Sinorhizobium fredii NGR234: one gene and its partner. The protein of the gene in region 1 interacts with the protein of each later gene in a pairwise test. Links are inferred from orthologs where the notes say so. Each region holds a gene or a part of one and is shown on either strand. Other genes may lie near its edges. The genes, in order: NGR_RS10535 and rpe.

The links.
Region 2: the proteins of NGR_RS10535 (region 1) and rpe interact in binary tests that used the Escherichia coli proteins (3 or more experiments, as listed by UniProt). The link is inferred for Sinorhizobium fredii NGR234 from one-to-one orthologs.

What each region holds. Positions count from the first base shown.
Region 1 is NC_012586.1:2,248,508-2,263,728, forward strand. The notes cover bases 4,438-7,254. They hold NGR_RS10535 (PfkB family carbohydrate kinase), read left to right. Parts: upstream 4,438-5,334; coding sequence 5,335-6,174; downstream 6,175-7,254. Other genes in these bases: NGR_RS10530 (SIS domain-containing protein), read left to right, coding at 4,438-5,261; NGR_RS10540 (amino acid ABC transporter ATP-binding protein), read right to left, coding at 6,168-6,923; NGR_RS10545 (DMT family transporter), read right to left, coding at 6,939-7,254. In the rest of the region: NGR_RS10510 (sensor histidine kinase), read left to right, coding at 1-1,055; NGR_RS10515 (sigma-54-dependent transcriptional regulator), read left to right, coding at 1,061-2,422; NGR_RS10520 (potassium channel family protein), read left to right, coding at 2,497-3,297; NGR_RS10525 (GntR family transcriptional regulator), read right to left, coding at 3,302-4,033; more of NGR_RS10530, read left to right, coding at 4,248-4,437; more of NGR_RS10545, read right to left, coding at 7,255-7,817; NGR_RS10550 (amino acid ABC transporter permease), read right to left, coding at 7,807-8,778; NGR_RS10555 (NAD(P)/FAD-dependent oxidoreductase), read right to left, coding at 8,796-10,076; NGR_RS10560 (transporter substrate-binding domain-containing protein), read right to left, coding at 10,141-10,968; NGR_RS10565 (four-carbon acid sugar kinase family protein), read right to left, coding at 11,164-12,507; 3-oxo-isoapionate-4-phosphate decarboxylase OiaX, read right to left, coding at 12,539-13,795; NGR_RS10575 (transcriptional regulator NanR), read left to right, coding at 13,960-14,682; apnL (D-apionate lactonase), read right to left, coding at 14,737-15,221. UniProt on the Escherichia coli protein: Catalyzes the ATP-dependent phosphorylation of fructoselysine to fructoselysine 6-phosphate. Functions in a fructoselysine degradation pathway that allows E.coli to grow on fructoselysine or psicoselysine.
Region 2 is NC_012587.1:1,559,192-1,574,342, reverse strand. The notes cover bases 12,371-15,117. They hold rpe (ribulose-phosphate 3-epimerase), read left to right. Parts: upstream 12,371-13,280; coding sequence 13,281-13,955; downstream 13,956-15,117. Other genes in these bases: NGR_RS18845 (hypothetical protein), read left to right, coding at 14,695-15,117; NGR_RS18850 (DUF2259 domain-containing protein), read left to right, coding at 13,961-14,698; NGR_RS18860 (P1 family peptidase), read left to right, coding at 12,371-13,211. Outside these bases: NGR_RS18925 (peroxiredoxin), read left to right, coding at 294-770; NGR_RS18920 (ferritin-like domain-containing protein), read left to right, coding at 782-1,603; NGR_RS18915 (M23 family metallopeptidase), read left to right, coding at 1,695-3,032; NGR_RS18910 (DEAD/DEAH box helicase), read left to right, coding at 3,226-4,731; NGR_RS18905 (NUDIX hydrolase), read left to right, coding at 4,743-5,150; NGR_RS18900 (TfoX/Sxy family protein), read right to left, coding at 5,168-5,485; NGR_RS18895 (NTP transferase domain-containing protein), read right to left, coding at 5,490-7,106; NGR_RS18890 (XdhC family protein), read right to left, coding at 7,103-7,807; NGR_RS18885 (XdhC family protein), read right to left, coding at 7,810-8,142; NGR_RS18880 (vWA domain-containing protein), read right to left, coding at 8,191-9,468; NGR_RS18875 (AAA family ATPase), read right to left, coding at 9,465-10,403; NGR_RS18870 (flavin reductase family protein), read right to left, coding at 10,427-10,954; NGR_RS18865 (branched-chain amino acid ABC transporter substrate-binding protein), read left to right, coding at 11,113-12,201; more of NGR_RS18860, read left to right, coding at 12,198-12,370; more of NGR_RS18845, read left to right, coding at 15,118-15,151. UniProt on the Escherichia coli protein: Catalyzes the reversible epimerization of D-ribulose 5-phosphate to D-xylulose 5-phosphate.

The DNA of each region.
Region 1 (15,221 bases):
ATGGCTCCTCCACGCTGGAGGCGCTGCTGCCCGGCGACGGCATCGAGGCCTTCCTGCGCGTCGAGACGCTGGTGCCGTCGACCAACTGGCGGCTCGAGCAACTGTCGCCGCTGAAAGCGGCGCTGGCAGCCGGGGCGCGCGAGATGCGGCTCATCATGCTTACCGCGCTGGTGCCGCTCTTGGCGCTTGGCGCGTTTCTGTTGCGCCGGCGGCAGGCGATCGTATTCCGATCGGCAAGGGATCGGCTGGCGCGCAACGAACTGGAAGTGAAGGTCGAGGAGCGGACGCGTGACCTCAGCATGGCCCGCGACCGCCTCGAGACCGAGATCGCCGACCACCGGCAGACCGCCGAGAAGCTGCAGGCCGTGCAGCAGGATCTCGTCCAGGCGAACCGGCTGGCGATCCTTGGCCAGGTCGCGGCCGGCGTCGCCCATGAGATCAACCAGCCGGTCGCAACGATCCGCGCCTATGCGGACAACGCCCGGGTCTTTCTCGACCGCGGCCAGAGCGCCACGGCCGCCGAGAACATGACGAGCATCGCCGAACTCACCGAGCGCGTCGGCGCGATCACCGACGAGCTGCGCCGCTTTGCCCGCAAGGGCCACTTCGCCGCCGAGCCGACGGCAATGAAGGACGTGGTGGAGGGTTCGCTTCTGCTGCTGCGCAGCCGCTTTGCCGGCCGCATGGACGCGATCCGCATCGAGCTGCCGGCGGACGGCCTGAAGGCGCTCGGCAATCGCATCCGGCTGGAACAGGTGCTGATCAACCTTTTGCAGAACGCACTCGAAGCGATCGGCGATCGTGACGACGCGCAAATCCGGGTGCGTTGCGAGGAGACGGCGGGCGGCATTGCGCTCACCGTCGCCGACAACGGGCCGGGCATTCCGGCCGCCATCCGCGACGAGCTGTTCACGCCCTTCAACACCTCGAAGGAAGAGGGACTCGGCCTCGGCCTGGCCATCTCCAAGGAGATCATCAGCGACTATGGCGGCAGGATCGAGGTCGACAGCAGCTCCTCCGGAACGACATTCACGGTGCATCTGAAGAAGGCCTGATCGCAATGAGCGGTTCCGTATTCCTGGTCGATGACGACCGCGACCTGCGCAAGGCGATGCAGCAAACATTGGAGCTCGCCGGTTTCACCGTGTCTTCGTTTGCCAGCGCGGCCGAGGCGCTCGCGGCGCTCACCGCCGATTTCAGCGGCGTCGTCATCAGCGACATCCGCATGCCGGGGATGGACGGGCTTGCCCTGTTCCGTAAGATCGCCGAGCTCGATGCGGACCTTCCCGTTATTCTGGTCACCGGGCATGGCGACATACCGATGGCTGTCCAGGCCATCCAGGACGGCGTCTACGACTTCATCGCCAAGCCCTTTGCCGCCGACCGGCTCGTCCAGAGCGCCCGTCGAGCGCAAGAGAAGCGTCGCCTCGTCACGGAGAACCGGGCGCTTCGCCAGGCGGCCGAGGCCGCCTCGGAAAGCCTGCCGTTGATCGGCCAGACGCCGGTGATGGAGCGGCTGCGGCAGACGCTCAGGCATATCGCCGACACGGACGTCGACGTGCTGGTCGCCGGCGAGACCGGCAGCGGCAAGGAGGTCGTGGCGACGCTTCTGCACCAGTGGAGCCGGCGACGGAGCGGCAATTTCGTGGCGCTGAATTGCGGGGCGCTGCCCGAGACTGTGATCGAGAGCGAGCTCTTCGGCCACGAGGCCGGCGCCTTCACCGGTGCGGTCAAGAAGCGCATCGGCCGGATCGAGCACGCGAGCGGCGGCACGCTGTTCCTCGACGAGATCGAAGCGATGCCGCCGGCGACCCAGGTCAAGATGCTGCGCGTGCTGGAGGCCCGCGAGATCACGCCGCTCGGCACCAATACAATCCGGCCGGTCGACATCCGCGTCGTCGCTGCCGCCAAGATCGACCTCGGCGATCCGGCCGAGCGCGGCGACTTCCGCGAGGATCTCTATTACCGGCTCAATGTCGTCACCCTGTCGATCCCGCCCCTGCGCGAGCGCCGCGAGGACATCCCGCTGCTCTTTTCGCATTTCCTGAAACGCGCCGCGGCGCGCTTCGGACGGGAGGTCCCCGAGATCTCCGCGGCCACCCGCGACCACCTGATGTCGCACGCTTGGCCGGGAAATGTGCGCGAACTCTCGCATTTTGCCGAGCGGGTCGCACTCGGGGTCGAAGGTAATCCCGGCAAGCCGGCCGCCCGGCCAGGGACGACAAGCACCGGGACTTTGCCGGAGCGGCTGGAGCGCTACGAGGCCGATATCCTGAAAGAGGCGCTGACCGCCCATCGCGGCGACGTCAAGGAAACCCTGACGGCGCTCGGCATTCCCCGCAAGACCTTCTACGACAAGCTGCAGCGCCACGGGATCAACCGGGTGGACTATGCCGGGCGCACCGCCGCGGAGGAGTCTTGAGGTCACCCGTTGTTGGGCGAGGCGCCGCGGCCGCAACCGCTTGACCGCGAACGTCCTCAGCCTATCTCCAGCGGATGGACACGACCGACCGCAGGCGATCCACCCCCGCTACTCTCCGATCGCTGCGGATTGCCCTGCAGCGCCTCGAACGCGGCCGCGATCCCTCGGCGCTGCGCTGGCAGGCGCTGCTCGCTTTCATCGATCTCAGCATCCTCGCCTTTTTCATATTGGGTCCCTACCTCCGGGCCGGGCCGTCCTATCTGATCATCGACTACACGATCGCCGCCTGGATTGGCGCCGAACTGCTCGCACGCGCTGTCGCGGCCCCCTCGGCCCGGGTCTTCCTCAAAAGACCGATGACGTGGATCGACGTGGTCATTCTCGCGACGCTTCTATTCCCCGACCTGATGTTCAATTTCGCATTCCTGCGGGCCATGCGGATCTGGGCGATCGGCAGAAGCCCGCTGTTTCGCGAAGGCCTGCGGCGCATTGGCGGGGCGCATCTTCAGGACGTGGTGCGCGCCTGCCTGAACTTCCTGGTCTTCCTGTTCATGATGACGGGCTTCGTCTACACCACCTTCTTTTATGGACAGGAAGGCGTAGAAGGGTTCGTCGATGCCCTTTACTTTACCGTGGCGACAGTCACCACGACTGGCTTTGGCGACATCACGCTGCCCGGCACATTGGGCAAGCTCACCTCCGTCGTGACGATGATCATCGGCATCTCGCTCTTCGTCAGGCTCGCCCAGGCGGTGGTTCGTCCCCACAAGGTGAACTTTCCCTGCCCGCAATGCGGGCTGAAGCGGCACGACCTCGACGCCGTCCATTGCAAGGCCTGCGGCCACGTCCTCAATATTCCCGATGAAGGCGATTGAGGGGTTACTTGCGCGCGAAGCTGAAGGTGAAATGGCTGCCGCGATGATAGTCGATGGCATGGACGACGGGCGCCCCCGCCGTGCTGAAGCAGGTTTCGCGAATGAGCAGCGCCGGTCCGAAATCTCCGAGGTCGTGCCGCGCGATCACATCCGCCGGCAGCATCACGGCGGAGACGGTCGCTGACGACATGCGCGGCCGGTGTCGGTATCGGTCAAGCAGGTCGAGAAGCGAGCCGCTCCAGTCGATGTCATAAAGGCGGGTCGGAATGATGCTGCGCGGAATGTAGTCGACGCAGTAGAGGATCGGCTCATCCTTCTGCAGCCGCAGTCTTTCGAGGCGGATGACGCGCTCGCCCTCACCCAGCCTCAATTGCTCCGCGCTCACCGGGTCCGGGACTTCCTCTGCGATCGAAAGCACCTTGTTGACGGTTTGATAGCCATAGTGCCGCGTCATGTCGGTGACGCTCTCGAACACCGTTATCGGCCTGTCCACCTGGACGGCCGACATGGCGGAAACGAACCGGCCGCGCCCATGTTCGACGTAGATCACGCCGTCCTGTTCCAGCAGTTTCAGCGCCTCCCTCAGCGCCGGCCGCGAGATCTTGAAGCGCTGCGTCAGCTGCGCCTCGGTCGGCAATTTGTCGCCCGGTGTCAGCTCCTCCTCGCGGATCAGATCGGCGATGCGGTCGCGAAGCTGGACGACCAGCGTGCGCGTGTCGCGAAGGGGCTCGTCCAATTTTCTCTCCAACGGGTTTGCGGATACGACCTTCTTGTCTGACAAATCCACGACGGTCAAGAGGATGCGACGATGCCAGCAAAGCTTCGAACCCGTTTGCCGCATTCGCGTCGTTTCGACAGCCCTTGGCTCTTGACACAACCGCCCGATGTTGTCAGTTGTCTTACAACATCGCCGACGCGGTGACCATTCGTGCCTTTATCGAGAGAGAACCATGCTGAATTTCGACGAACAGAGATTTCTTCGCATCCAGTCCGGCGCCGTTGCCCTCGGGCCGCGGCTCGACGCCGTGATCCGGGCCTGCCTCGACAAGGGCGCCGAGAACATCTTCTTCCTGGGCACCGGCGGCGCCGCCATCCTGATGCAGCCGTCCGTGCAATTGCTTCAGCGCAGGTCGCGTTTCCCCGTCTTCATCGATCTTGCCGCAGAGCTTGTCGTGACCGGCTCGGCCAACCTGACGGAAAGATCGATCGTCGTCATTCCGTCCCTCTCCGGCACCACCAAGGAGAGCGTCGCGCTGCTTGCCAAGGCGAAGGAGATCGGCGCCACGGTGCTGACGCTCGTCGGACACCAAGAGTCTCCGCTCGGCAAAGGCGGCGATCATGCCTTCGTCAACTTCGCCGAGGACGACACATCGTGCGAGTCCTTCTATTTGCAATCGCTCTTCATTGCGCTCTCGATCCTGCGGCACCGCGGCGAGATCGACAATTACGAGCCGATTGTCAGCGAGTTGGAAAAGCTCCCGCGGCTGCTCCTGGACGTGAAGCGCAGCTACGAGGACAAGGCCGAGGGCTTTGCGAGAATTCTCGCCGGCTCGGACTATCATATCATCGCCGGAGCCGGGAACGCCTGGCCGGAAGCGTTCTATTACGGCATGTGTATCCTGGAGGAAATGCAGTGGATCCGCACCCGCCCGGTGCATGCCTCCGACTTCTTCCACGGCACCCTGGAACTCGTCGAGAAGGGCGTCAGCGTCGTCCTGCTGAAGGGCGAAGACAGCCTGCGGCCGCTCGCCGACCGGGTGCAGAATTTCGCGCCGAGCTACACGGACAAACTGACGGTGCTCGATACGGCGCAGTTCGAGCTGCCGGGCATCTCGGCGGAAGTGCGCAGCCTCGTCTCGCCGATCGTCCTCGCCACCGTCCTCGAACGGATCAGCGCCCATCTTGAAGTCATGCGCAACCATCCGCTGACGACGCGGCGCTATTACAAGCGCGTTGCCTATTGAGCGGGCAAGCGACACGAGAGGTCGCGGGTGCAACGGCATCCGCGACCCTTGCTGCACAAGTTCCGAGACAGCCATGACCCGCTTCCGCCTCGCCGCCGTCGGCGACAACTGCATCGATCGCTTTCGGCCGCCGCTTTCCCAGTCCTATATCGGCGGGAATGCGGTCAACGTCGCCGTGCAACTCGCTCGCCTCGGTCATCAATCCTTCTATTTCGGCGCCGTCGGCCGCGATCCGGACGGCGCGAAGGTGCGTCGCCTGCTCGAGGAAAATGCGGTCAGGCTCGACCACCTGCAGGAACGCGACGGCAATACCGCCTATACGGACATCGACGTCACGCCCGTCGGCGACCGGGTCTTCGTGCACGAGGACTTCGGGGTCTGCGCCGGCTATCGAGCCACCCCGGCCGAGTTTGCGATCCTGAAGACGATGGATCACGTGCATATCGGCTGGCTGGATGATGGCGGAGCGCTGCGTCGCGCCCTTTCAGCGGCCGGCGTCAGTGTCTCGCAGGATGTTTCGGTCAACGCTTCGGCCGACGATCTCGGGGTCGAGGGGCTGTCGATCGCCTTCGGATCGTCCGGCGAGAACGACGCCGAGGCCGAGCGCCTGGCCGCCGCTTTCCTGTCGAGCGGCGCCCGTCTTGCCGTCGTTACGCGCGGTGGCCGCGGCTCGCTTGCGAGCGACGGCACGGAGCGCGCCGCAGCCGGCATCCGCCCCGTGAAGGTCGTCGACACGACCGGCGCCGGAGACAGCTTCATCGCCGGCTTCATCGCCGCCCGGGTCGGCGGTCGCTCTCTGGCGGAATGCCTGCAAGCCGGTCGCGACCTCGCCTCTCTCACCTGCACCCATGTCGGCGGCTTTCCGCAGGCGCCGCAGCCGCTCTGCCCCTTCTCAGATGCCCCTTCTCAATGAAGCAGCTGGCTCAGGAACAGGTTGGCGCGGTCCGTCCTGGGGCGAGCGAAAAACGCCTCCGGTTCGCCCTCTTCAACGATGCGGCCGCGATCCATGAAGATCACCCGGTCCGCCACCTGACGGGCAAAGCCCATCTCATGCGTGACGCAGACCATCGTCATCCCCTCATTCGCCAGCGCCACCATCGTGTCGAGCACTTCCTTGACCATCTCCGGGTCGAGGGCCGAGGTCGGTTCGTCGAACAGCATCACCTTGGGATTCATGCAGAGCGCCCGGGCGATCGCCACCCGCTGCTGCTGGCCGCCCGACAGCTGGCCCGGATACTTATGGGCCTGTTCGGGAATTCGAACGCGGCTGAGGTAGTGCATGGCGATTTCGGTCGCCTGACGGCGTGGCATGTTCTTCACCCACATCGGTGCGAGGACGCAGTTCTCCAGGATCGTCAGATGCGGGAACAGATTGAACTGCTGGAACACCATGCCGACGTCGCGGCGGACAGCATCCACCTTGCGCTCGTCCTCGCCGACCTCGATGCCGCCGACGGCAATATGCCCGCTCTCATGCGCCTCGAGGCGATTGACGCAGCGGATCAACGTCGACTTGCCTGAGCCCGACGGACCGCAGATGACGACTTTCTCACGCGGCGCGATCGACAGATTGATATCGTCGAGGGCGTGATAGCGGCCGTACCACTTGTGGACGCCGCGAAGGGTGATTTCCGAACTCGTCATTCCGATCGAAGTGGGCATTCTTGTCTCCCGGGATTACTTGAGCACCAGCCAGCCGGACAGCACGATGACCATGGCACCGAGGACCGTGTGGTATTCGACCGGAGTGGCAAAGAACAGCACGCCGTAGAGGCAGCCCCAGACGATCTGGCTGTATTGAAACGGCGCCACCACGGAGGCATCGCCGCTGCGGAAGGCGCGCACTAGCAGGAGGTGCCCGCCAAGCAGCAAGACGCCGCCGGTGCCGGCGGCGGCGAGATCGAATGCGCCGACCGGCATGAGGCCATTGCCCGCCAAGGCAGCAGCCAGGGCCACCGCAGCGAGAACGACGAGGAGGGTGGAAACGAGTGCCAGGTCCCGCTCCCCGGCTCGCGCGCGCCGCAGGAGAACGAGCGACAGCGCAAAGAGGAGGGCGGATGCCGCCGCCGCGGCATGTCCGAGATTGAGAGGCGCGATCCCCGGCCGCAGCGCCACAGCAACGCCGGCGAAACCGATCGCCACGCCGGTCCAGGCAAGCGGCGAAAGTCGTTCGCCGAGGAGGATGCAGGCCAGGATCGCCACCATAAGGGGTGTCAGGAACGCCAGCAGATAGGCCTCCGCCAGCGGCAGAACCGAAAAGGCGTAGTGGATGAGCAGCGTATCGGCGGTAAGCAGCAGTGCTCGCAGGAGAGCGAGGCCGGGGTGGCGCGGCAGGAGCGCTTTGACGGCACCGGTCGCCGCCGCGTGAAATCCGAGGAAGACGAGCGCGGCGACCGTGACCATGAAGGTCACCTGCGGCACCTGAAAGCGCTCGGAGAGCAGCTTCACCAGCACGTCCGCGCCGGAGAAGACCGCGAAAGAGATGAAGCCGAGCGCGGCGGCGCGCAGATTGCGCGTGCCGGTGCTTGCCGGCGCGACATTCGCATCAACGGACATTGAAGCGGCCGAAGCGGGCTTCGATGCGTGACTGGAGAAATTCCAGACAGACGGAGAGAAGCCAGTAGATCATCGAGGCGGTGATCAGCATCTCGATATGACGAAATTCCGTCTGCCCCTGGGTGCGGGCGAGATACATGAGCTCCCAGACGCCGACGACCGACACCAGCGAGGAATCCTTGAGCATAGCGATGAACTGGTTGCCGGTCGGCGGGATGATGACGCGCATCGCCTGCGGCAGGATCACCAGTCCCATGGTCTGAGCCGGGCTCAGGCCCAGAGCCGTAGCACCCTCCGTCTGGCCGCGCGGGATGCTTTCGATGCCGGCCCGGAAGATCTCGGTCATGTAGGCGCCGTAGCACAGCGAAAGCGCCAGGATACCGGCAGGCACCGCGCTGATGACGTAGCCGACCTGGGGCAGGCCGAGATAGATGATATAGATCTGCATCAACAGCGGCAGGCCGCGAAACAGCGAGGTGTAGAAGGTGGCAAATCCGTAGATGACGCCGTTCTTCGACAGCTTTGCGATCGCCCCGGCGAGCGCAATAATCGTGGCCACCGCGATGGAGATCACCGATATGTAGAGCGTCGTCACGACGCCCTGAGAGACCAGGAAGCCGATCTTCCTGGCAATGAAGGCGAAGGAAAGGTCGAACGAATAGAAGAACAGCATCAGCAGCGCGAAGAGCTCGATCCAGACGCCGACCACCTGCAGGTGGCGCGGCAGCTGGCGCAGGGCCTTCCAGTTCACTGCCGCCGTCAGCGCGATCAACAGGGCCCCGAGAAATTGCCCGAGCGACGGATGGGCGGCGAGCCAGTCGGATGCCGCCGGCAGCAGATGCGCGATCCAGGCCGGGCTGATGCCGAGGCCGTAGATTGCAACCGTCACGAGCGCGAGCATCAGCAGGAGACCCGTGCGTCGCGCCGCATCCGGGTAAGTCAGTACCAAACGACCAATCATTGAGAACTCTCCGGCGTTCAGGCAGCGCGCTCGCGCCACCAGTCCTGAGCCTGCAGTTTCCAGTAGGTGAGCTGCGCCACGGCGAGACCGGCATATCCACCGGCCCAGACGAGCCCGAAGGGCTTGAAAAGCCTGTAGCGGTCGGATTGGCCGAGGATCGCCTCGGCAAGCAGCTTCCCGCCGATCGCCGTCGTGTTGAGACCATGTCCGCCAAAGGCCGTGCAATGCCAGACGCCCGGCTGCATCTCGCCGATCTGGGGCATCAGATGGCGGGCATAGGACATGAGACCGGACCAGGCGAGCTCGGTCTTTAAGTCTTCGAGCTGCGGATAGGTCCCGACCATTTCTCGCCGCAACTCCTGTGCGAGCCCGGCCGGCGACGCCGCCCGGGTGGTGATCCGTCCGCCCCACAGGAGCCGCTTTCCATTGTCCACGAGACGGTAATAGTCGCCGGCGCGGCGGTTGTCGCCAACCGCGTTCCCGGTGGCGACCGCCGTGCGGATGAGGTCCGGGGCTTCCTCCGACAGCATCACATAGGTGGCGATCGGCAGGAAGGCGCGATTCAACTTGCCGTTCAACGCCCCGGTATAGCCACCGGTGGTGAAGACGACCCGGCGCGCACGGACCTTGCCACGGATCGTCTGAACGGTCTTTTCGGCTCCGTCAAGCGCCGTCCCGATGGCCGCCGACCGCTCGTAGATCCGCCCGCCGAGACGCTCGACCTCATCCGCCACGCCCCGCAGGTAGTTCAAGGGATGGATGTGAAAGGCGCGACGGTCGCGCAGGCCGTGGAAGTAGCGCTTCGACTTGAGGATGGAACGCAGCTCATTGGTGCCGAGATATTCGAGCTCGTAGCCGTAGGCGCGCTTCATCTCGTCGGCATGCGCTTTCAGGCTGCTGCCGTCGTCATAGCGCAGCACGCTGATCAGTCCGGGCTGCGCACGTGCACTGTCGATCTTCAACGTCTCGATCGTTTCCCGAACGAAGTCGACCCCCTCGATCGAGAGGAGATGCAACTGCCGGGCGGCGTCGCGGCCGGTTCTGTTGGCGATCTCGCCACTGCCGGTGGCATAACCGGGACTGACGAAGCCGCCATTGCGGCCCGAAGCACCGAAGCCGACACTCTCGGCCTCGAGCACAACCACGGACTGGCCCGACCGCGCGAGCTGCAGCGCCGTTGTCAGACCAGCAAGCCCGCCGCCGATGACGACGCTGTCGCATTCGACCGTCTCGGACAGCACTGGTCTGACCTTCGCCTCGGCCATGGTCTGTTTGTAGTAGGTATCGGGATAGGACATGGTCATCCGCGGATCGATCGCATGGACAAGGTTGCGGGCGGCTTCGCCGCCCGCGGTGAACGGATCAGTCGGCGCTGTAATCCTTGCCGTACCACTTGGTGGTGAGGGTTGCGAGCGTACCGTCCCTCTTCATCTCGGCAAGGATCTCGCCGATCTTCGTGGTCCAATCCGGATCGACCTTCTCGGCAATCACCACCAGCGGCTCCCTGAAGGCGTATTCGCCGTCCAGAACGCGGAGCGGATAACCGTTCTTGATGGCATTCATGGCGGTCTGCTCAGGCGCGATGACGGCGTCGAGCCGCACGCCGTCCCCGAGGCGCAGATCGTCGAAGGGCAGCATGGAATCGGCGAAGGTGCGGATCTCGCCCGGCTCGAGCTTGTACTCGACCGGCGGCAGGCCCGGTGCGTCGATCTCGAGCTGGCGACGAATGAAGTCTTCGGAGGTCGTTGCGGTCTCGACGCCGATGATCTTGCCGTTCAGATCGGCGACGGACTTCGCCTGGCTGTCCTTGTGAAGAACATAGACATAGGGGCTGTAGTAATAGATTCCGGCAAAGTCGATCACCTGGGCGCGCGCCTTGGTCGGCGTGACGGAACCGACACCGAGATCGTAGCGCCCCTGCCAGCGGCCGCCGGTCAGCGTCGCCCAGTCGGGAGTCTCGAAGCTGACCTCGACGCCAAGTCGCTTGGCGATTTCCTTGGAGACGTCGATGTCGAAGCCGACCATCTCGTTGCTGTCGTCGAGATAGCTCTGGGGCGGCCAGCCGCTGTTGGTGGCGACGACCATGGCCTTCTTGTCCATGACCCGGTCGAGCGTTTCACCCGCCTGGGCAACGGTCGCGAATGCCAATGCGGCGGCGCCGATGGCGAGCTTTGCAAACAGTCTCCTCACGCATTCCTCCTGTTCAAAATCGGTTAGCCGAAAGTTCCCAGTTATGTAAGATGTCTGACAACTGAATTTGTAAATGCAACCATCTTGCTGTCAAGGCCGAATGGCCGCTTTATCCATGAAACGAAATGATGAGGCTATGCGTATTGGTGATGGCAGGGCCCGGTGGCGACCGCCGCCGGCCGTGCGCATCGGGCGTCAGCAGGCAGCCGGCCAGCCGCTGCGGATCATCGAGAAATAGTCGTCCAGCCCGATCTGGCCGCCCTTCAACGCCACCTCGATGCCGTCGACCAGCGGGTTGGCGCTGTGGGCGGTGCAGAGCGGCGAACCCGGCGACTGCGGCAGCGGCAGACGCAGGGTTAACGCGTCGACCGAGAGCTGACCGAGCGCGTGGCTCGAGGTGTCACCGCCGGCGATCACGGCGCGGCGAAGGCCGGCCCGTTTCACCAGTTCCTTCAGAAGCAAGCCGAGCCGCTCGCCGATCCGATGGCGTGGTCCCTCCTCCAGGCGGATGGCATCTCCGCGATCGCTCGAGGGTCCAAGCGCCGTATGGAGAACGACGCTCCGGCCGGTGGCGAGAACCGCCAGGCCGCGCGCTATCGCATCCTCGAGTGCGGCGCCACCTTCCGCCGCGGCAAAGGCAACCGGGTCGAGGCCGATCCCGTCAAAACCGTTCTGGAGGGCGTGGCGGATCTGCCGCTCCGTCGTCGGCGAGACGCTGCCGGAGACGACGGCGATCCGATCGACAGGGCCTGGCGCCTTGAAGGTAGGTGGCGCCCCGTCGAGCAGGCCAAGCCGGCGCCACTCGCGGACGAGCGCATATTCGAGGCCCGAGGAACCGCAGGCGAACTGGCCGCCGGAGCTACGCTTGCGCCAGAGCTGCCGCCCGACTGCCGCCTGGCTTTCGGCGCCGGCGACGTCGAGAAGGACGATGTCGTTTCCTTCGGCAAAGGCGAAATCCGTGGTCGCGTTTGCATCCGCCGACGCGAGTTGGGCGATGTCGACGAGCCCCGTCTTCAAGGACGTCTGTCGCGACAGGTGCCGTCGGATGTCTGCTTCATCCATCGGCGTTACCGGATGGCGGCTCATCACCGGATGGCGGTCGATGCGATAGGTTTCGCCCCGAAAGGCCGCGAAGAGATTGCCGAAGCTCGTGTAGCGTCGGATTTGCGGTGCGCCGAGCACCAGCGGCACCGGCGCCTTGCCGAACACCTCGCGGCCGATCTCGATCGCCTTGCCGATATTGCCGACCGCCGGGCTAGAATCGAAGGTCGAGCAGACCTTGTAATGGGCGATCTCGGCCCCCAGCGACTTCAGCCAGACAAAGGCGGAAGGCAGATGTTCCGCCATCCAATCGGGTGTCTGGCTGCGGCTCGTGCCGGCAAGGCCGAAGGCACGGCAATGGGCGAAACGTTCGAGCAGCGCGGGCTGCGGAATCCTGAGGAACAGCGCCGTCTCGACGCCCTGCGAGGCGAGCGCCTCCATGACGTCGGTGGAGCCGGTCAGGTCGTCGCCGTAGTAGCTCAGCAATGGTGTCTGCATGCGCGGCCTTCCGTGGCTCGACTCAAGGGTATCAGGTGCCGTTGCCGTCGGCGAATTTAATGAGCGACTGAGCGAGCTCGGGATGATCCCTGGCATAGTCGGCAAGCGGGATACCGGCGACCGCCGCCTCCCAGGCCTGGCGAACCGCCCTCACCCCGGCGCCGGCGCCGCCAGGATGGCTGACAATGCCGCCGCCGCACAGATAAAGCAGATCGGTCGAGCCGCCGGTCCGGGCATAGGTCTCGGGCGCCTGGCCGCCCCATTGGCCGGAGCCGACGACCGGCAGCGGACAGTCGCGCTCGGAAAACAGCGGCGTGCCGGCCGCCTTGAAGGATTTGACGAAGCTCTCGTCCGGCTCCCAATATTTGACGCGGATGCCGTTGATCTGGAACTGGTCCACGCCGATCAGCCGCCAGAACTGCTGCCAGACGGAGAATTCCATTCCGAGGCCGCCGTGGCGGGTGAGGATATCCCAGCCATTGCGATGCGCATGAAGCACGATGCCGGAGCGCTTTCGCAGGAAGGCAACGCCCCCCATGCCGATCGAATTGATGTTGACGACCCCCGCATTGCCGCCCGCCTCAACGACGAGATCATGGTTGCGCATCATCTCGTCCGGGTCTGTGTGGGAGATGCCGAAGGCGTACATCACCTTCTTGCCGGTCTTCTGTTCGTGGTCGAGGATCTTCGGCATGATCGCGGCGATCCGCGCCTTCAGCGGCGAATAGGCCGGGCTCATCAGCTTCTCGTCGTCCTTGATGAAATCGACGCCGGAGGAGAGCAGTTCACCCACCAGTGCAGCTGTCTCCTCCGGCCTCAGGCCCAAGGCGGGCTTGACGATGGTGCCGATGATCGGGCGTTTCTCAACGCCGGTCAGCCGGCGGCTCCCGGGGATGCCGAACTGCGGTCCGGGATGGGCACGGCCGAACTCCGGCGGCAATTGCATATCGACGATGCGAACGCCGGTCATGCCCTTGATCGAATAGACGCCGGCTATGGCGATGGTCATCAGCGCGGCAAGGTCCGTGCCGACCGCATCGAGCGGAAAATCGATGTCCGCCTCAGCCCGGTTGAAGCGCTTCGCCCCGCCGGCCTCCTCCGGCCAGGAAGGGCGGTCGCCCGGTTCCAGATGCCTGATGGCAACGACCCGGGCCGCTACGCGGGCCTTCAGCTCTTCGGTCTCGCCCGGGACGAGCACGAAGGTCCCGGTCGACTGATCGCTTGCGATCTTCGCCGCCAGCGCCTCGACGTCGCCGGGGGTCTCGATGCGGTAGGTGATGCGGATCACGGCGCTTCGCTCTTCGTGGAAGGAGTAGCTTCTTCAAATGAACTGGTATAATGAGTATCTGAGTTGCGCAAGAAGAATCGCAGCCAGTGCCCGCGAAGGGGCGAGATTTCCTCTCCAAGGAAAACATGCATATAGAAGTGAACGACAGCAGCGGTGGAGTTCACATGGCGATTCAATCCGAACCGATCGTTCGCAGGAAGCTTTCCGACGAGGTCTTCGCCCGGCTGAAGGCGCTGATCGAGACCGGCGAGTTGCAGCCCGGCGACGAGATGCCATCGGAACGGATGCTGATGGAGCGCTTCCAGGTCGGCCGGCCGGCCATTCGCGAAGCGATGCAGACGCTTGCCAATATGGGTCTGATCGAGATCTCGCACGGCGAGCGCGCCAAGGTGCTGCAGCCGACGGCGCAATCGCTGCTGAGGCAGGTGGACGTTGCCGCCAAGATCATGCTTTCGGCCTCATCGGACTCACTTGAGCACCTGAAGAACGCCCGCATTTTCTTCGAGCGCGGCATGGTGCGCGAGGCGGCAAGCCGCGCCAGCGCCGCCGATGTCGCCGCGCTCGAGGAGACCTTGAAGCGGCAACGCGCCGCGCTCGGCGATTCCGACGCCTTCGTCACCGCCGACATGGCATTTCACAGCCGCATTGCGGAGATATCCGGCAACCCGATCTTCACCGCCGTGAGCGAAGCGATGCTCGGCTGGCTCAAGGAATATCACACGGAAATGCTGATCTGGACCGGCAAGGAGAATGTCACGCTTTCCGAGCACGCGGAAATTATCGACTGCATTCGCCGGGGAAAACCCGACGAGGCCGAGCAGGCGATGATCAAGCATCTCGAGCGCTCGCGGGCGCTCTATGCGCCGAAGGGACGCGCCGAGAGCTAGGGCAGGTCGTGCGCTTATTGTACACGCTCAGCGCCTCATGCCGGCTTCCATTGCCTATGACTCAATAGCGCTCAGACTATCAATGCGGGCAACCGCATAGGCGGGCAGCACGACGCTTTCCGCTTCATGCGCGCTGGCCCCAGGCTCCTTTGCCCCTTCCCGCAACCAGTTTTCGTCGAGAAGCGTCAGCCTTCGCCTGGCCGGCCCGGCAAGCGTCACCTTCTGCAGATCGGGCGTGAGATTGGCAAACAGCAGGGTTGACGTTTCTACGAGAGCCGCGCCCAGTCCAACAACCCGGTCCGGCACGGCTGTCTCGACGGCAATGCGGCTGCCGCCGGACAGCTCGGCAAGCCAGCGCAAGACGTGGAACAATGGCCTCGGTTGGCCCTCCTTGACGGGCTCGCCAGATCCGGCCACCAGGCCGAACGGCCCGGCAAGTGTCGAAAGCGTCAGGACTTCCAGATCCGCATCCGCCACCGTCGCTGCATAGGCGAGCGTCCAGGCAGCGCCGAAGAGCGCATTGTGCCGCGGATCGCGGT
Region 2 (15,151 bases), on another replicon or contig:
CTGTGGGTTGCTGTGGAAAGCGCGCCACAGCCTACCGCAGGTTCTCCCAGATCGGCATCGACCCAAAGATAAATACATGCAGCAGTTGAAAGCACGACGGCGCTGTGCGTCTGAAAGACCCATGGTGCCGGGGTGCCTCTGTCTTGCGACGTGGCATTCATCATGGCTCATAGCCATGAAAGCCGTCGGGTAGCTGTCAAGGCAGCCACAAACCTGCTGGACGGACCGCGACGATCTTGGGTATCCCCTATGTGCGAAATGTCGACAAAACTTGGCGTAAGAAAGGCTTAATCATGGCACCATTGCGACCCGGCGATCCTGCCCCGGATTTCGAACTCGCTCGCGACGGCGGCGGCTCGATTTCACTGTCTGCTCTTCGCGGCAAGCCGGTGGTGTTGTTCTTCTATCCCAAGGACGACACGAAGACCTGCACCGTGGAAGCAATTTCCTTCTCGAGCCTTTCGGAAGAATTCACTTCGGCCGGTGTGGCGCTGATCGGCATCTCGCCCGACTCGGTCAAGAGCCATGACCGCTTCGCCAAGAAGCACGACCTCAGCGTCGCGCTCGGGGCGGACGAGGACAAGACAGTGGTCAACGCCTATGGCGTCTGGGCGGAAAAGAGCATGTATGGACGCAAATACATGGGTGTCGAACGCACGACCTTCCTCATCGATCCAGATGGCATCGTCAATCGGATCTGGGAAAAGGTCAAAGTGGCGGGGCACACGGAGGAAGTTCTCGCCGCGGCGAAAACTTTGCGCACCGACTGAGCGAAAGGCCTGTGCTTCCGCAATTCCACAGTCTGCGCGGCGCCGCCGTCGAAGCGATACGCGCCAGTGACCTGGCGGTCAAAACCGAGCTCGCGCAGGAGGCTGCGCGTCGCTGGCAGGCGCGAACGCTCTCCTTGCGCTCGCCGCTCGATCGGCCCGTTCCGGCACGGCCGGGCCGGCCGGAAAGGCCCATTCTCACGCCGCCGACGCAGGTCAAGCGGCGATCCCTCGGTTCCTTGAAGGGCCGAATCGCCCTCCTCCATGCGATTGCCCATATCGAATTGAATGCCGTCGATCTCGCGTTCGACATCGTCGCCCGCTTCGCCACGGAGCCGGTGCCGCAATCCTTTTTCGACGGATGGATGCAGGTGGCTTTCGAGGAGGCCAAGCATTTTCGGTTGGTGCGGCAAAGGCTTAACGATCTGGGCGCCGATTATGGCGACCTGCCGGCCCACGACGGTCTGTGGCAGGCCGCCCACGACACGCGCAACGATCTGACCGCCCGGCTTGCCGTGGTGCCGCTCATCCTGGAGGCGCGCGGCCTGGACGTCACGCCGGCACTGCAGGCGAAGATGCGCGAAACCGGCGACGATGAAAGTGCTGCAGTTCTCGACGTCATCTATGAAGACGAGAAGGGCCATGTCGCCGTTGGAGCAAAGTGGTTCCGCTTCCTGTGCGCCCGACAGAAGAAGGATCCGGCCGCGACCTTCCAGGCCCTCGTGCGGGCAAACTTCCGTGGACCGCTGAAGGCACCCTTCAACGACATCGCGCGGGCCGAAGCCGGCCTGACGCCATCATTTTACCGGTCGATGACCGCCTCCAGGAACATCTGACGGGCGGCGCCCTCACGCTTTATTAACCCTAATAAAGTGTAATCACCTCGGGGCAAGCGCAAGTTGGGTCGCATCTGGCGGGGGTGACGTGGTGTCTATTCGTCCGGAAAACCGGAGCTTCGGAAAACGTCGGCAAAGTCACGTCCTGATTCTCGCCAGCGGCGACAGGGTTCGTCACATGACGGTCCGTCCCTGGATGGCTGCGGCTGCGGCATCGCTTATCGGCGTGTTCGGCATCGGTTATCTCGCCGCGTCCACCTATCTCGTGCTTCGCGACGACCTGATCGGCGGTACGATCGCCCGGCAGGCGCGCATGCAGCATGAATACGAGGACCGAATCACGGCGCTGCGCGCTCAGGTCGATCGGGTGACGAGCCGACAGTTGCTGGATCAGCAGATCGTCGAGGAAAAGGTCGACAAACTCCTGCAGCAGCAGTTGGAGCTTTCTTCACGCAGCGGCAGGCTGGGGACGCTGGCCGAGAGCGCTGAGCCGCCGACGGCTAGCGGGGACGCGGCCGCATTGCCGGATGCCGAACCTCTCGCCTACGAAAAGCGGACCGACGCAAAGGACGGCATCCAGGCGATCGAAGAGATCATGGGCATCGCAAAGGCAAGCGCCGAACCGCCGGCGCATGCATCTGCGCTCGGCTATGCGCCGGAAGCGCAGGCAAGCGACCCAAGGGAGACCGCTTCCGATCGGACGGATCGCATCTTTTCAAAAGTTACCCTCTCGCTGAAAGGCATTGAGCGCGATCAACTGGCGCATGTTCGGCAGTTGACAAGCAATGCGCAAAGGACCTCCGACGCGATCAGGACGATCGTCGAACGCACAGGCTTTGTCCTCCCGGTTTCGAAGACCGCAGAGGCTTCCGCGCCTGCCGTTCCGGCCGACGGAACGGCGATCGGCGGACCCTATGTCGAACCACAGAGCCAGGATCCTTTCGAACAATCCCTCACCACACTCGACAATGCGCTTGTCGACCTGGAAGAGACCCGCGACGCTGCGCGAAAACTCCCCCTCGAAAGTCCGGCGCCGGCAAGTGACATCACGAGCAGTTTCGGAAATCGGCTGGATCCCTTTCTGGGGCGATTGGCGCTCCACGCCGGAATCGACTTCCGCGCCGCGACCGGCACTCGCATTCGCTCGACCGCAGCGGGAACCGTGACAGCGGCAGGGCCGGCGGGCGGATACGGCAACATGGTCGAGATCGACCACGGCAACGGTGTCTCGACGCGCTACGCGCATCTCGCCGTTGTCCTCGTACATGTCGGCGACCGAGTCGAGGCCGACCAGGTCGTCGCCCAATCCGGAAGCACTGGGCGGTCGACCGGCCCCCATCTGCATTATGAAGTTCGCGTGGGCGGCCTGGCGGTGGATCCGATGCGGTTCCTGCGCGCCGGCACGAAACTCGCCGGCTATCTGAACTGACAGCATCCTCTTCAACCAACGCCGGCAGTTGACGGGAAAAGCGATAGATTCGCAGTTATTTACCGTGCGACGCGTCAACGTGCTGGATTTCTTGACTTTAGGCGCCTTTCGTCTTAAGAGCGCCGCCACAGGATGGTGATTTTCCATCGATCGATCAGTGTTCTAGCGAACCGGAACGGAAACAGATTCCCCTTTGACCAATTTTGCTGACCTTGGCCTGAGCCAAAAAGTTCTCTCCGCAGTTACCGACGCGGGCTATGCAACGCCGACACCGATCCAAGCAGGCGCCATTCCGCCGGCTCTTCAGCGTCGCGACATCCTGGGCATTGCGCAAACCGGCACGGGCAAGACGGCATCCTTCGTTCTGCCGATGTTGACGCTGCTGGAAAAGGGCCGTGCGCGTGCGCGCATGCCGCGCACCTTGATCCTGGAGCCGACCCGCGAGCTTGCGGCGCAGGTGGCAGAGAACTTCGACAAGTACGGCAAGAATCACAAGCTCAACATCGCGCTTTTGATCGGCGGCGTCTCCTTCGATGAGCAGGACCGCAAACTCGAGCGCGGCGCCGATGTCCTGATCTGCACGCCCGGACGCCTGCTCGATCATTTCGAGCGCGGCAAACTGCTGATGACCGGAGTGGAAATCCTCGTCATCGACGAAGCCGACCGCATGCTCGACATGGGCTTCATTCCGGATATCGAGCGGATCGCCAAGCTCATTCCCTTCACCCGGCAGACGCTGTTCTTCTCGGCAACGATGCCGCCGGAAATCCAGAAGCTCGCCGACCGGTTCCTGCAGAATCCGGAGCGCGTCGAAGTCGCCCGCCCCGCCTCGACGGCAAATACCGTGACGCAGCGCTTCGTCGCCGCGCATGGAAAGGACTACGAAAAGCGCGCCGTGCTGCGGGATTTGATCCGCGCCCAGGGCGAACTCAAGAACGCGATCATCTTCTGCAACCGTAAGAAGGACGTCGCCGAGCTCTTCCGCTCGCTCGATCGCCATGGCTTCTCGGTCGGCGCGCTGCACGGCGACATGGACCAGCGCTCTCGCATGGCGATGCTGGCCAATTTCAAGGACGGCAATATCCAGTTGCTCGTTGCTTCGGATGTCGCGGCGCGCGGGCTCGACATTCCGGACGTCAGCCACGTCTTCAATTTCGACGTGCCGATCCACGCCGAAGACTACGTGCACCGCATCGGCCGCACCGGCCGGGCCGGGCGTTCCGGCGCTTCCTTCACGATCGTGACGAAGCGCGACACGAAATTCTCCGATGCCATCGAGAAGCTGATCGGCCAGACGGTCGAGTGGCTGAACGGCGATCTTTCGCAACTGCCCGAGCCGATGGAAAGCCATGACGGCCGGCGCGAGCGAGGCCGCGACGGCCGCAAGGATCGCAAAAAAGATGTGGAACGCTCCGGCCGGGCGCGTGGCGATCATAAATCCGATGCGGCCCGTATCGATAATGTGACCGAATTCGAACCCGTCGCAGAAAGGGCAGAGGCCGTGAAACCGGAACGTAGTGCCGACCACAAGCAGGGACATGCGAGCCGCAACGATCGCCTCGGTCGGGCGCAGAACGCCGCCAATGACGACAATCGCGACCGTCGCCACCGCAATCGTCGCGATCATGACGATGGCCCGACGCCGGTCGGCTTCGGCGACGAGATCCCGGCCTTCATGCTGATCGTCGGCAAGGCCTGACCTCAAGCGCCATGGCCTTCCCGGGCATCGATTTTCCTGGTCTCGGCTGCGGGCTTGCAATCCTGCGGGAAGGCAAGATCCTTCTCTGCCGGCGCCTGAAGGCACCGGAGGCCGGCCACTGGAGCATCGTCGGCGGCAAGGTCGACCATATGGAGCGTGCCGAGGATGCCGCTCGCCGGGAGGCCGAAGAGGAAAGCGGCCTGTCGATCCATTCGTCGCGGTTTCTCTGTGTCAGCGAGCAGATGATCGAGGCCGATGGCCAGCACTGGATCTCACTGATCTACGCGACCGATGATTTTTCGGGCGAAGCGCGCCTCACCGAGCCGGACAAACTGTCCGATATAGGCTGGTTCGATCTTACCGCCCTGCCCCAGCCATTGTCCCGCTTCGCTGCGGACGCGGTCAGCGCGCTCGGATAAGGTACTCTCATGGCCCGTCATTTCTTCGCCCTGAGCGCGGCCGTATAGGCCAACTTCACCCAGCGGGCCATCTCATCCGGATCGTCGTAGGCCGAATCGGGGATGCTCCAATAGGGCATTTTCACTGGCTTGCCCTTGCCGTCATAGGCCCATTGCCGTGCGCCCGCTTCCTCGAGTGCCGGAGCCGTTTCGGCATCGCCTTTCAGAAGGATTTCTCCGTTGACCTCGACCGCGAGGATGACGCCATCGCAATAGATTCCCTTGCCGCCGAACATGCGGCGAATGGTGATCGGCCCCAGGGTCTCGAACATCTCCTCGATCGCAGCATTGTCCATCGTGTCAGCCCTTCAATATTCCCCCGGCGGCCAGGATCGCCTCGGGCGTATCCACATCGAGACGCGCCGCGGCACCCAGTTCGACATCGATCACCGGAAGGCCACAGCGCTCGACGATGTGTCTCGCCCCGACGTCGCCTACGAGTTGCCGGACGGCGGCAAAGGTGGATTTCGGCAGGATGACCGGATTTCCGCGCTGGCCTTCCGTCACTGCGCGGACGACGGCGCGGCCGGATTCGGCGCCGAAAGCGTCTATCATCTTTGACAGGTGCCCATCTGTAAGGCCGGGCATATCGGCGAGCATCACCAGCATGCCGCCCGCCCCTTCGTCCACCGCGGTCAGACCCGCGACAAGTGACGACGCCATGCCGCTCTCGTAATCGGGATTCGAGACGAGCGCGACCGAAAGGCCGGATAAGGCGGCCCGGATCTCCGCCTCCCGATACCCGGTAACCACGACGACCTTGCCCTTGCCGACAGAAAGGGCCGTCTCGACCGAACGGCGGACAAGCGGGATGCCGTCGAACTCGGCAAGAAGCTTGTGCTTCCCTGCGGGCCCCATACGGCTTGCCCGACCTGCCGCCAGTACGACGATCGCGACTGGGCCGGGCTGCGGCCTGACGGCGACTTCCCGCGGCTGCGGCCGTGTCGGGATTTCTTTCAGCAGTCCACCGACGCCAAGCCCGGCGATATCGGTCGGACTCGGCCACTCACCGGCGAGCAGACGATCGAGGATCCAGTCGAAGCCATTTTCTCTCGGGCTGCGGGCACATCCGGGTGCGCCGACGACGGGGATGTCGCCGAATCGGCCAAGTACGAGCAGATTGCCCGGGTCAACGGGCATGCCGACGTGCTCGACGGTCCCGCCGGCGCGCCGGATAGCGGCCGGCACGACATCCTCAGGGTCAGCGACGGCGGACGCGCCGAAGATGATCAGCAGGTCGTGGGTAGACCGGAGTTCGGCAATCTCTGCCGCGACGGCCGTCTCGGTGTGAGCGACGCGACGCTCGGTATCCAGACTGCTGCCAGCTTGTGCAAGCCGCCCCGCCAGCACGGCCCGCGTCTTGTCCATCACCTGGCGCTTCAGCGAAGGCAACTCGGTTGCGATGAGGGCCGCACGTTTCGGCACGAAGGGCTTCACGTCAAAGGCGGGCTCCGCGCGAAGCACCGCCGCCGCTTGCTCGACGAACTTTCCCGGCACCGCCAGCGGGATGATCTTGATCGTCGCCACCATATCACCCGCATCGACGGCGACATGGTCGGCAAGACAGGCAAGCGTGATCGCGGGATCAATGCGGTTCACGCGGTCGACCGTCGCGCGATTGGCGACGAAGAGACCCGACACCGTCGCATACACATTGACGCGGCCGGTTGCGGCGGACGAGAAACGAAGACGATCCGGGGAAATCGCGGATGCAATCCGAGCCGCGGCCTCGTCTTCCGGCAAATCGTCGGGTTCGAGTCTGGCAACGACCACCTCTCCCATGCCGGCATCGGCAAGCATCGCCAGATCATTCGCGCTCAGACGACGACCCTTGGCGAGCTTACCTTCCCCAGTCTTTACGGCGTGGGCCAGAATGGCGCCTTCCGCTTCGGCAAGCGGCACTGGACCAAACCTCATGCCGCACGCCCCTGTTCTCCACGATCGCGGTGACGCAGCGCGCCGATGATTTCGGCAAGGACGGCAATGGCGATTTCCGCGGGGCTCGCAGCGCCGATGTTCAGGCCGATCGGCGCCTTGATCCGGCCGATCGCCTCTTCCGGCACCCCGGCCGACCGCAGTCTCTCCACGCGGCTCGCATGAGTCTTACGGCTGCCGAGCGCGCCGACATAGAAGCAACCTGCGTCCAGGGCGGCTCGGATTGGATAATCGTCGATCTTCGGATCGTGGGTAACCGCAGCCAGTGCCGTATAGGGGTCGAGCGGTCGCATCGGCAGGACATCTTCCGGCCAATCGGCAAGAAGCTCGACGCCGTGGAAGCGCTCGGCCGTCGCGAATGCGGTGCGCGGGTCTATGATGGACATATCGAACCCTGCGACCGGCGCCAGTCGCGCCAGCGCCTGCGAGATATGGACGGCGCCGATGACCACCAAGCGCGGCGGCGGCAGATAGGTGTTGATAAAGACGGATCGCTCAGCGAGCGTCGCAAGACTGGGGCGGCCCGAACGAAGCGTTTCGGAGATCCCCGCCTCCCATTCGGCCGGGAAACCCTCGCCCTCGATGAAGACTTGGGCGCGGCCGCTCGAAAGATCATTGACGACCACGGCCGCCCGCCGTGCCGCGCGCGCTTCGTTCAGCTTCTCAAGGGTAGACAGTTGCATGGTCAGCCGTCAATTCGCTCTAGAAAAACCCGGATCCGACCGCCGCAGGAAAGGCCGACACGCCATGCCGTTTCGTCGGCGACGCCGAATTCGAGGACCCTTGGAACGCCTGAGGCGATGACATCGGCTGCTTCGCCGATGACGGCACCTTCGACGCAACCGCCCGACACCGACCCTTCGAAGGCGCCCTCGCCGTCAATCACCAGATGACTGCCGACGGGGCGCGGTGCAGACCCCCAGGTCTCGATGACCGTCGCCAAGGCCACGGCCCGGCCTTGCCTATGCCATGCCTCGGCAATCTCCAAGGGATCGAGAATCTTTGCTTCATTCGTCATCATGGCACTCCGCCTCGCCCTCTTAGATCATGACGATCCGGTCGCGTTTCAACCCACATTGTCGTGAGCTTCATCGGCCGCGCGCTGGGGGTGAAGAAAGCGTCGTGGGTCGGCGTCGCGGCTCGCTTCCCCCGACAGCGACTTCACCAGTTCGGCGACGGATTCCAGATTGTGCACCGTTCGAAATTCATCGACGTGCGGCAGCATCGCCCTGACACCGCGCGCCCGCGCCTCGAAACCCTCGAAGCGGAGCAGCGGATTGAGCCAGATCAGCCGGCGGCAGGAGCGATGCAGGCGATCCATCTCGATCTCGAGCTGCACCGCGTCGTCGCGCTCGAGGCCGTCGGTGATCAACAGGACAATGGCGCCCTGCCCCTGGACGCGCCGAGACCAGCGACGATTGAACTCATGCAGGGTTTCACCGATGCGCGTACCGCCTGACCAGTCCTTGACCGCGGCGACGCATTCGTCAAGCGCTTCGTCGGGATCGCGGTTGCGCATCTGCCGGGTGACGTTCGTCAGCCTCGTGCCGAAAAGAAAGGTCTGGACGCGGTGTCGCTGCTCTGTCAGCGCGTGCAGGAAATGCAGGAACACCCGCGTGTACTGGGTCATCGAGCCCGAAATATCCGCAAGCGCCACGAGCGGCGGGTGAACGAGGCGCGGCTCCCGGAAACGCGGCAGGATGAGCTCGCCGCCGAACCGCATGGCATCGCGCATGGTGGCGCGCGGATCGATCCGGGCTGGCCGATGGGAAGGGCGGAAGCGCCGTGTCCTCACCCGGTCGAGCGGCAAAAGCAACGACGAGATCGCCCGCCGCGCCTCGCCGATTTCTGCGGCGGTCATCTGCGCAAAATCCGCCTTGCGAAAGAGCTCCCGACCGGAAGCGGTGTAGCGCGCATCGATCTCGATTGCCTGCTTCTCTCCGGGCGGTCGATCGTCATGCCGCCCGCTGAGGAGCGCTTCGCCGAGACGTGCCGCGCCCGCTCGCCGCGGCTGATTTTCACTGGCGCGTGCAGGAGCGACGGGCGACAGCAGCGCGATCATCTTCCGGACGAGATCGCGCTTGCGCCAGAACAATCGAAACGCCTCGTCAAAGAGCGCCTGGTCCTCATGCCGCTTCACCAGCGTGCATTGAAGCGCGGCGTAGAACTCGCGGCGCGATCCAATGCCGATTGCGCCGACCGCCTCTATCGCGTCCGCAATCGCACCAGGACCGATCCGCATGCCTGCCCGCCGGAGAGCCCGAGAGAAGAACACGATGTTGTCCGCAAATCGTCCGCTCGCCCGGTGTTGGTAGAGGCCGTCTGCAGGGGACCTGGCGGTCATGATGTGAGCTCGGCGGCCATGAGGTCGCGCTTGACCTCTTCCAGCAATTTTCGCCCCTCGGCACCCTCTATCCGGGCAATGTCATCCTGATACTTCAGGAGCGTGCCGAGCGTGTCGGCCAGCGTCTCCGGGTCGAGCGCCAGCGCGTCGAGCTCGGTCAGCGCTGTCGCCCAGTCGATTGTCTCGGCGACACCGGGGTTCTTGAAGAGATCGACCGTCCTGAGTTTCTGGACATAGGCGACGATCTCTCGGGAGAGCGCCGCGTTGCAGCCGGGCACCTTGCGCCGGATGATCTCCAGTTCCTGCGCGGCATTGGGATAATCGACCCAATGATAGAGGCAGCGACGCTTCAAGGCGTCGTGGATTTCGCGAGTCCGGTTGGTGGTAATGATGACGATCGGCGGCTCGTCCGCCCGGATCGTTCCAAGCTCTGGAATGGTCACCTGGAAATCGGAAAGTACCTCGAGGAGGAATGCTTCGAAGGCTTCGTCGGTGCGGTCGAGCTCGTCTATCAGGAATACCGGGGCGCGGCCGCCATTCGCCGAGATGGCCTGCAGCACCGGACGGCGGATGAGGAACCGCTCCGAGAAGATGCCGCTTTCGACCTTTTGCCGGTCGACCATGCCGGCTGCCTCCGAAAGGCGGATTTCCAGCATTTGCGCTGGGTAGTTCCATTCATAGACGGCAGATGCGACGTCGAGCCCCTCGTAGCATTGCAGACGGATCAGCGGTCGATCGAGCGAACGGGCGAGCACCTTGGCGATCTCGGTCTTGCCGACTCCCGCCTCCCCTTCGAGAAACAGCGGTCGCTTCATCCTGAGTGCCAGGAAAAGAACGGTCGCGAGAGCGGTACCGGCGAGATAGTTCTGCGACTTGAGCAGCGCCATCGTCTCGTCGATGGACTGGGGCATCCGGCCTGTCTCGTGTTTCGCCATATTCGCTCCTCTCTCGAGGAAAATTATAGCGTGCGGTATCCCCGGTCCACATAAATGAGCGGCGGTGCCTTTTCGCCGATTCGCACGTCCACCACTTCGCCGAAGAGGATTGCATGGGTGGCCATGATCTTCACTTCGAGCAGACGGCAATCGAAGGCGGCGATAGCGTCGACGAGAATCGGCGATCCGGTCGCCAGCTCAGTCCAACGGCCGAGTGCAAAGCGGCGCTCCATATCAAGCTGGTCACGTCCGGAGAAGGCATGTGCCAAGGCGAGATGCTGGCTACCGAGGACGTTCAGCGCAAAGCTGTCGCCGCGCAAAAAGATGTCGTTGCGCGAATTCGCGGCATTGAGGCAGGCGAGAATCGTCGGCGGATCGTCCGACACCGAGCAGGACGCGGTAATGGTTACGCCGCGCCGCTCGGCACCATCCGCCGCCGTGATCAACTGCACGTGATGGGACAAGCGGCTCATCGTATCGCGATAGGTTATCGGGTCCAGCCGGGTCTTCTCCAACACATCACGCTCCGGATCGGTATCTCGCACATACATAGACTGTCGCGAAAAATATGAAACTAGGCCGATCGAGATTCTTGCCAATGCGCGACGCCGATGACGCACTGGGGCGATCGTCGTTTCCAGGCCCATCTTTTTCCTTTGACGAGTTCTGCCACTCCCTTAAAACATGGCGTGCGATAGCGGGAAAAAACATGCTGAAATCAATTGGTACGAGCCTTCTTGTCGCTGCGCTGACGCTGACCTCTCCCGCGTTTGCGGCCGGCCTGAAGATTGCCGTCGTCGCGCCCGCCGATGGCCCCTTCGCGGCGCTCGGCAAACAGATCACCGATGGCGCCGCCTTCCAGGCTGCCGATCGGGGAAGCGAGATCGTACCGATCGCAGAGAGCTGCGATCCGGCCGGCGGCGAGGCGTTGACGAAGGCGCTGCTTGCCAGCGGCGCCGAGGCGGCGATCGGCTTTCTCTGCACCGAGAGCCTGGAAGCGGCGCTGCCTGCCCTCGCCGAGGCCGGCATTGCCGCGATCACCCTCAGCGTCCGCTCGGATATTCTCATGGAGGACGCCATCAAGAAGAAATGGCCGCTCTTTCGCCTGGCACCGAGCGGCAAAGCCGAGGCCGCGGCGATCACTGATGCGATCGTGACCAACTGGAGGGACAAGCCGCTGGCGCTCATCGACGACGGAACGATCCATAGCCGCGAACTCGTCGAAAGCGTCCGCAACGCCCTTGCCGAGATCGGCCTCACCCCGGTTTTCACCGACACCTACCGCCCGGCCCAGGAACAGCAGGTGAGCCTCGTTCGACGCCTGGCGAAAAGCGGCGCAACGCATGTGTTCACCGGGGGCGACCGCAACGATACCGCCGTCATCGCCCGCGACGCAAAGGCAGAGAATGTTCCGATAACTCTGCTTGGCGGCGATACGCTGAACGCCGCTGATCTCGACGTGCCGCTGGAGAATGGCGTTCTGGCCGTCACCATCCCCGACGCGGCCCGGTCGAGCGAGGCGGCGCCGGTCGTCACGGCAATGCGTGCCGCTGGCATTGAACCGGATGGTTACGTTCTTCCGGCCTTTGCAGCGGTGTCGCTTCTCGAGCAGGCGAAGGATCAAGCGGAGAAAGATGATAAGGCTGTCCTGGACGCTCTTTCGAAGGGGCCTTATGCGACCGCCCTCGGGCCGGTCCGCTTTGACATTACGCACGAACGGGCCGGGAGCCCCTACACTCTGATGCAATGGCGGGACGGCCGTTTCGCGGCCGCCACGGAAACAGGCAAGGCTGAGTGATGCGCAAGGGACCGACCAATCTGATCACCGACGTCGCGGGGATCCTGGTCGGCAACGCCGAGGATCACCGGCTGAAATCCGGCGTCACGGCGGTGCTTTGCGATCCGCCGGCTACGGCGGCGGTCCAGGTTCTCGGCGGCGCACCGGGTACGCGCGAGACCGACCTGCTGGCCCCGCACAATACGGTCCAGACCGTGGACGCGATCGTCCTATCCGGCGGCTCCGCCTTCGGCCTGGACGCGGCCTCGGGCGTTCAGGCAGCCCTTCGCGAAATGGGCCGCGGCTTTCCCGTCGGCCCGCATCGGATTCCGATCGTTCCGGCGGCGATCCTGTTCGATCTGATGAATGGCGGCGAAAAGAACTGGGGACAATTTTCGCCCTACCGCGACCTCGGCTACGCCGCGGCACGTGCTCAGGCCGGCGCCTTCACGACCGGCAGTGCCGGAGCCGGAACCGGAGCACTCACCGCCACCCTCAAGGGCGGCCTCGGTTCCGCCTCGACGATCCTTGCGAACGGCATCACCGTCGGCGCGCTTGTCGCCGTCAACGCGCTCGGCTCGGCAACCATCGGCGAGACACGCCATTTCTGGGCGGCACCCTTTGAGCTGGATGGCGAATTCGGCGGGCTCGGGATGCCTTCTCCCTGGCCGCAGGATGCGGCGCAGCCACGGCTCAAGTTTCGCGAGGCGGCGGCCGCAGCCGCCAATACGACCATTGCCGTCATCGCCACCGACGCGGCTCTCTCGAAGGCCGAGGCGAAACGTCTGGCGATTGCCGCCCATGACGGCTTCTCCCGGGCGCTGTGGCCGTCCCATACGCCGCTCGACGGCGATCTGGTGTTTGCGCTCTCGACGGGCGCCAGCGGCAAGAAACTCCTGCTGGAGGATTTCATCGACTTGAGCGCCGCGGCGGCGGCAACCATGGCAAGGGCAATCGCGCGGGGCGTGCATGATGCCGCGGCGGCCGCGGGCGACCTCAAGCCCGCCTGGTCGGCATTGCCAGATAACTGAGGCCCGCCCTCGCATGTTGTTTGCACGGTCGCGGGATGCTATGGGCGCGGCAAAGACCGGAGGCTGTTCATGACCCACCCCATTCGCATTGCCCCATCGATCCTGGCGGCCAATTTCTCCAAGCTCGGCCAGGAGGTCCGCGATGTCGTCGATGCCGGCGCCGACTGGATCCATCTCGACGTCATGGACGGGCATTTCGTGCCGAACATCACCTTCGGTCCCGACGTCATCAAGTCGCTGCGTTCCTACACGGACGCGACATTCGATTGCCACCTGATGATCGCGCCGGCCGATTCCTTTCTCGAAGCCTTTGCCAAGGCCGGCTGCGACATCCTCACCGTCCATGCCGAAGCTGGCCCGCATCTGCACCGTTCCTTGCAGACCGTGAAGGCACTCGGCAAGAAGGCCGGCGTTTCGCTCAATCCCGCGACGCCCGAAAGCGCGCTCGAATATGTCCTGGACAGCCTCGATCTCATTCTGGTGATGACGGTCAATCCGGGCTTCGGCGGCCAGAAGTTCATCTCGGTGATGGAAGAGAAGATCCGCCGCATCAAGGCAATGGTCGGCGACCGGCCGATCGAGATCGAGGTGGACGGCGGTATCGCGCCGGAAACCGCCGGTGTCGTCACCGGTGCCGGGGCCAATGTGCTGGTCGCAGGCTCCGCCATCTTCAAGGGCGGCTCCGTCGAAGCCTACCGCGCCGCCATCGAGGCGATCCGCACGCCGGCCGAGAAGGGTCGCTGATGAGCATGCGGGCGGCGGTCGCGACTGCAGTCCTGATCGCAACGGTGAGCGCCGCGTCGCCAGCGATCGCCGGCGACTATGCCAGTTTCCAGCCGATCGGCTTTTCCTCGGACGGCAAGGTCTTTGCCTTCGAGGAACACGGCATTCAGGATGGCTCCGGCTTTCCCTATTCAGCGATATACATCCTCGACACCCAGACCGACACGTTTCTGCCAGGTGCGCCCGTGCGGGCGCGCGTCGAGGAGGACGGCGGCGCCTTGGCGAAAGCTCGCCATGATGCGCGGCGGCGGGCGGCGCCGTTGATCGACGCCTACCGGCTTCTCGACACGCCTGGACTGCTCGCTGCCTATAATCCTGTGACGGAGCCCGACGCAGCTGATCACAGGCTGAAATACGATGCATTTCCCGCCGACGCGGCGTTTCGAAAGACTTACGAGCTCGAACTCGAGGAGAAGCGTTTCGAACCCGAGGGGATCTGCAAGGATCTCCTGAAAGAGGTCAAAGGCTTCCGCCTGGTGATGACGGAGAAAGCCGGACAGCCCGTGTCCGAGGTCTTGCAGGATGATGGCCGCATTCCGGAGAGCCGCCACTGCCCGACCGGCTACCGCATCGGCGGCGTGGTGACTCATGTCAATGACGACGGCTCGCAAGTCCACGTCGTCATGGTCCTAGTCAAATCCCTCGGCTTCGAGGGTACGACCGACGGCCGCTGGATCGCGGTGCCGACCTGGCCCGGACGATGAAGGAACAGCCGGCCTCGCGCAGGCGCGTCGTCGCTCCCACCGGTTATCAGAGACGTGGGCGCTTCCTTCGTGCCATCCCGTCGTGGCGGGAAACATTGCTCGGCGGTCCTGCCTGGGGTCTGACGATGGCGTTCTCGGCCTGGTACGCGCTCTGGCTGCGCGAGCATGACGCGACGTTTCACCTGGAAAGCATCCTGCTTCTCTTCGCCTCGGGCGGCTTCATCGCCTGGCCGCTCTCGCTCTTCGCCGGGCGCTGCATGGCGCAGGATCGCGCCGTTGAAACACGCTTTGCTGCCTATCTCCTGTGCCTGATTGCCGGAACCGTCGGGGTAACGGCGCTGCTATTTGCCCTCGATTATCGTATCTTCTATTCGCAGTGGCATGCGGCGACCGGCTCGCGCATCTGGTTCTACCAGGCGCTGTTCACGTCGCTCTCCGCTTACTATCAGTTCC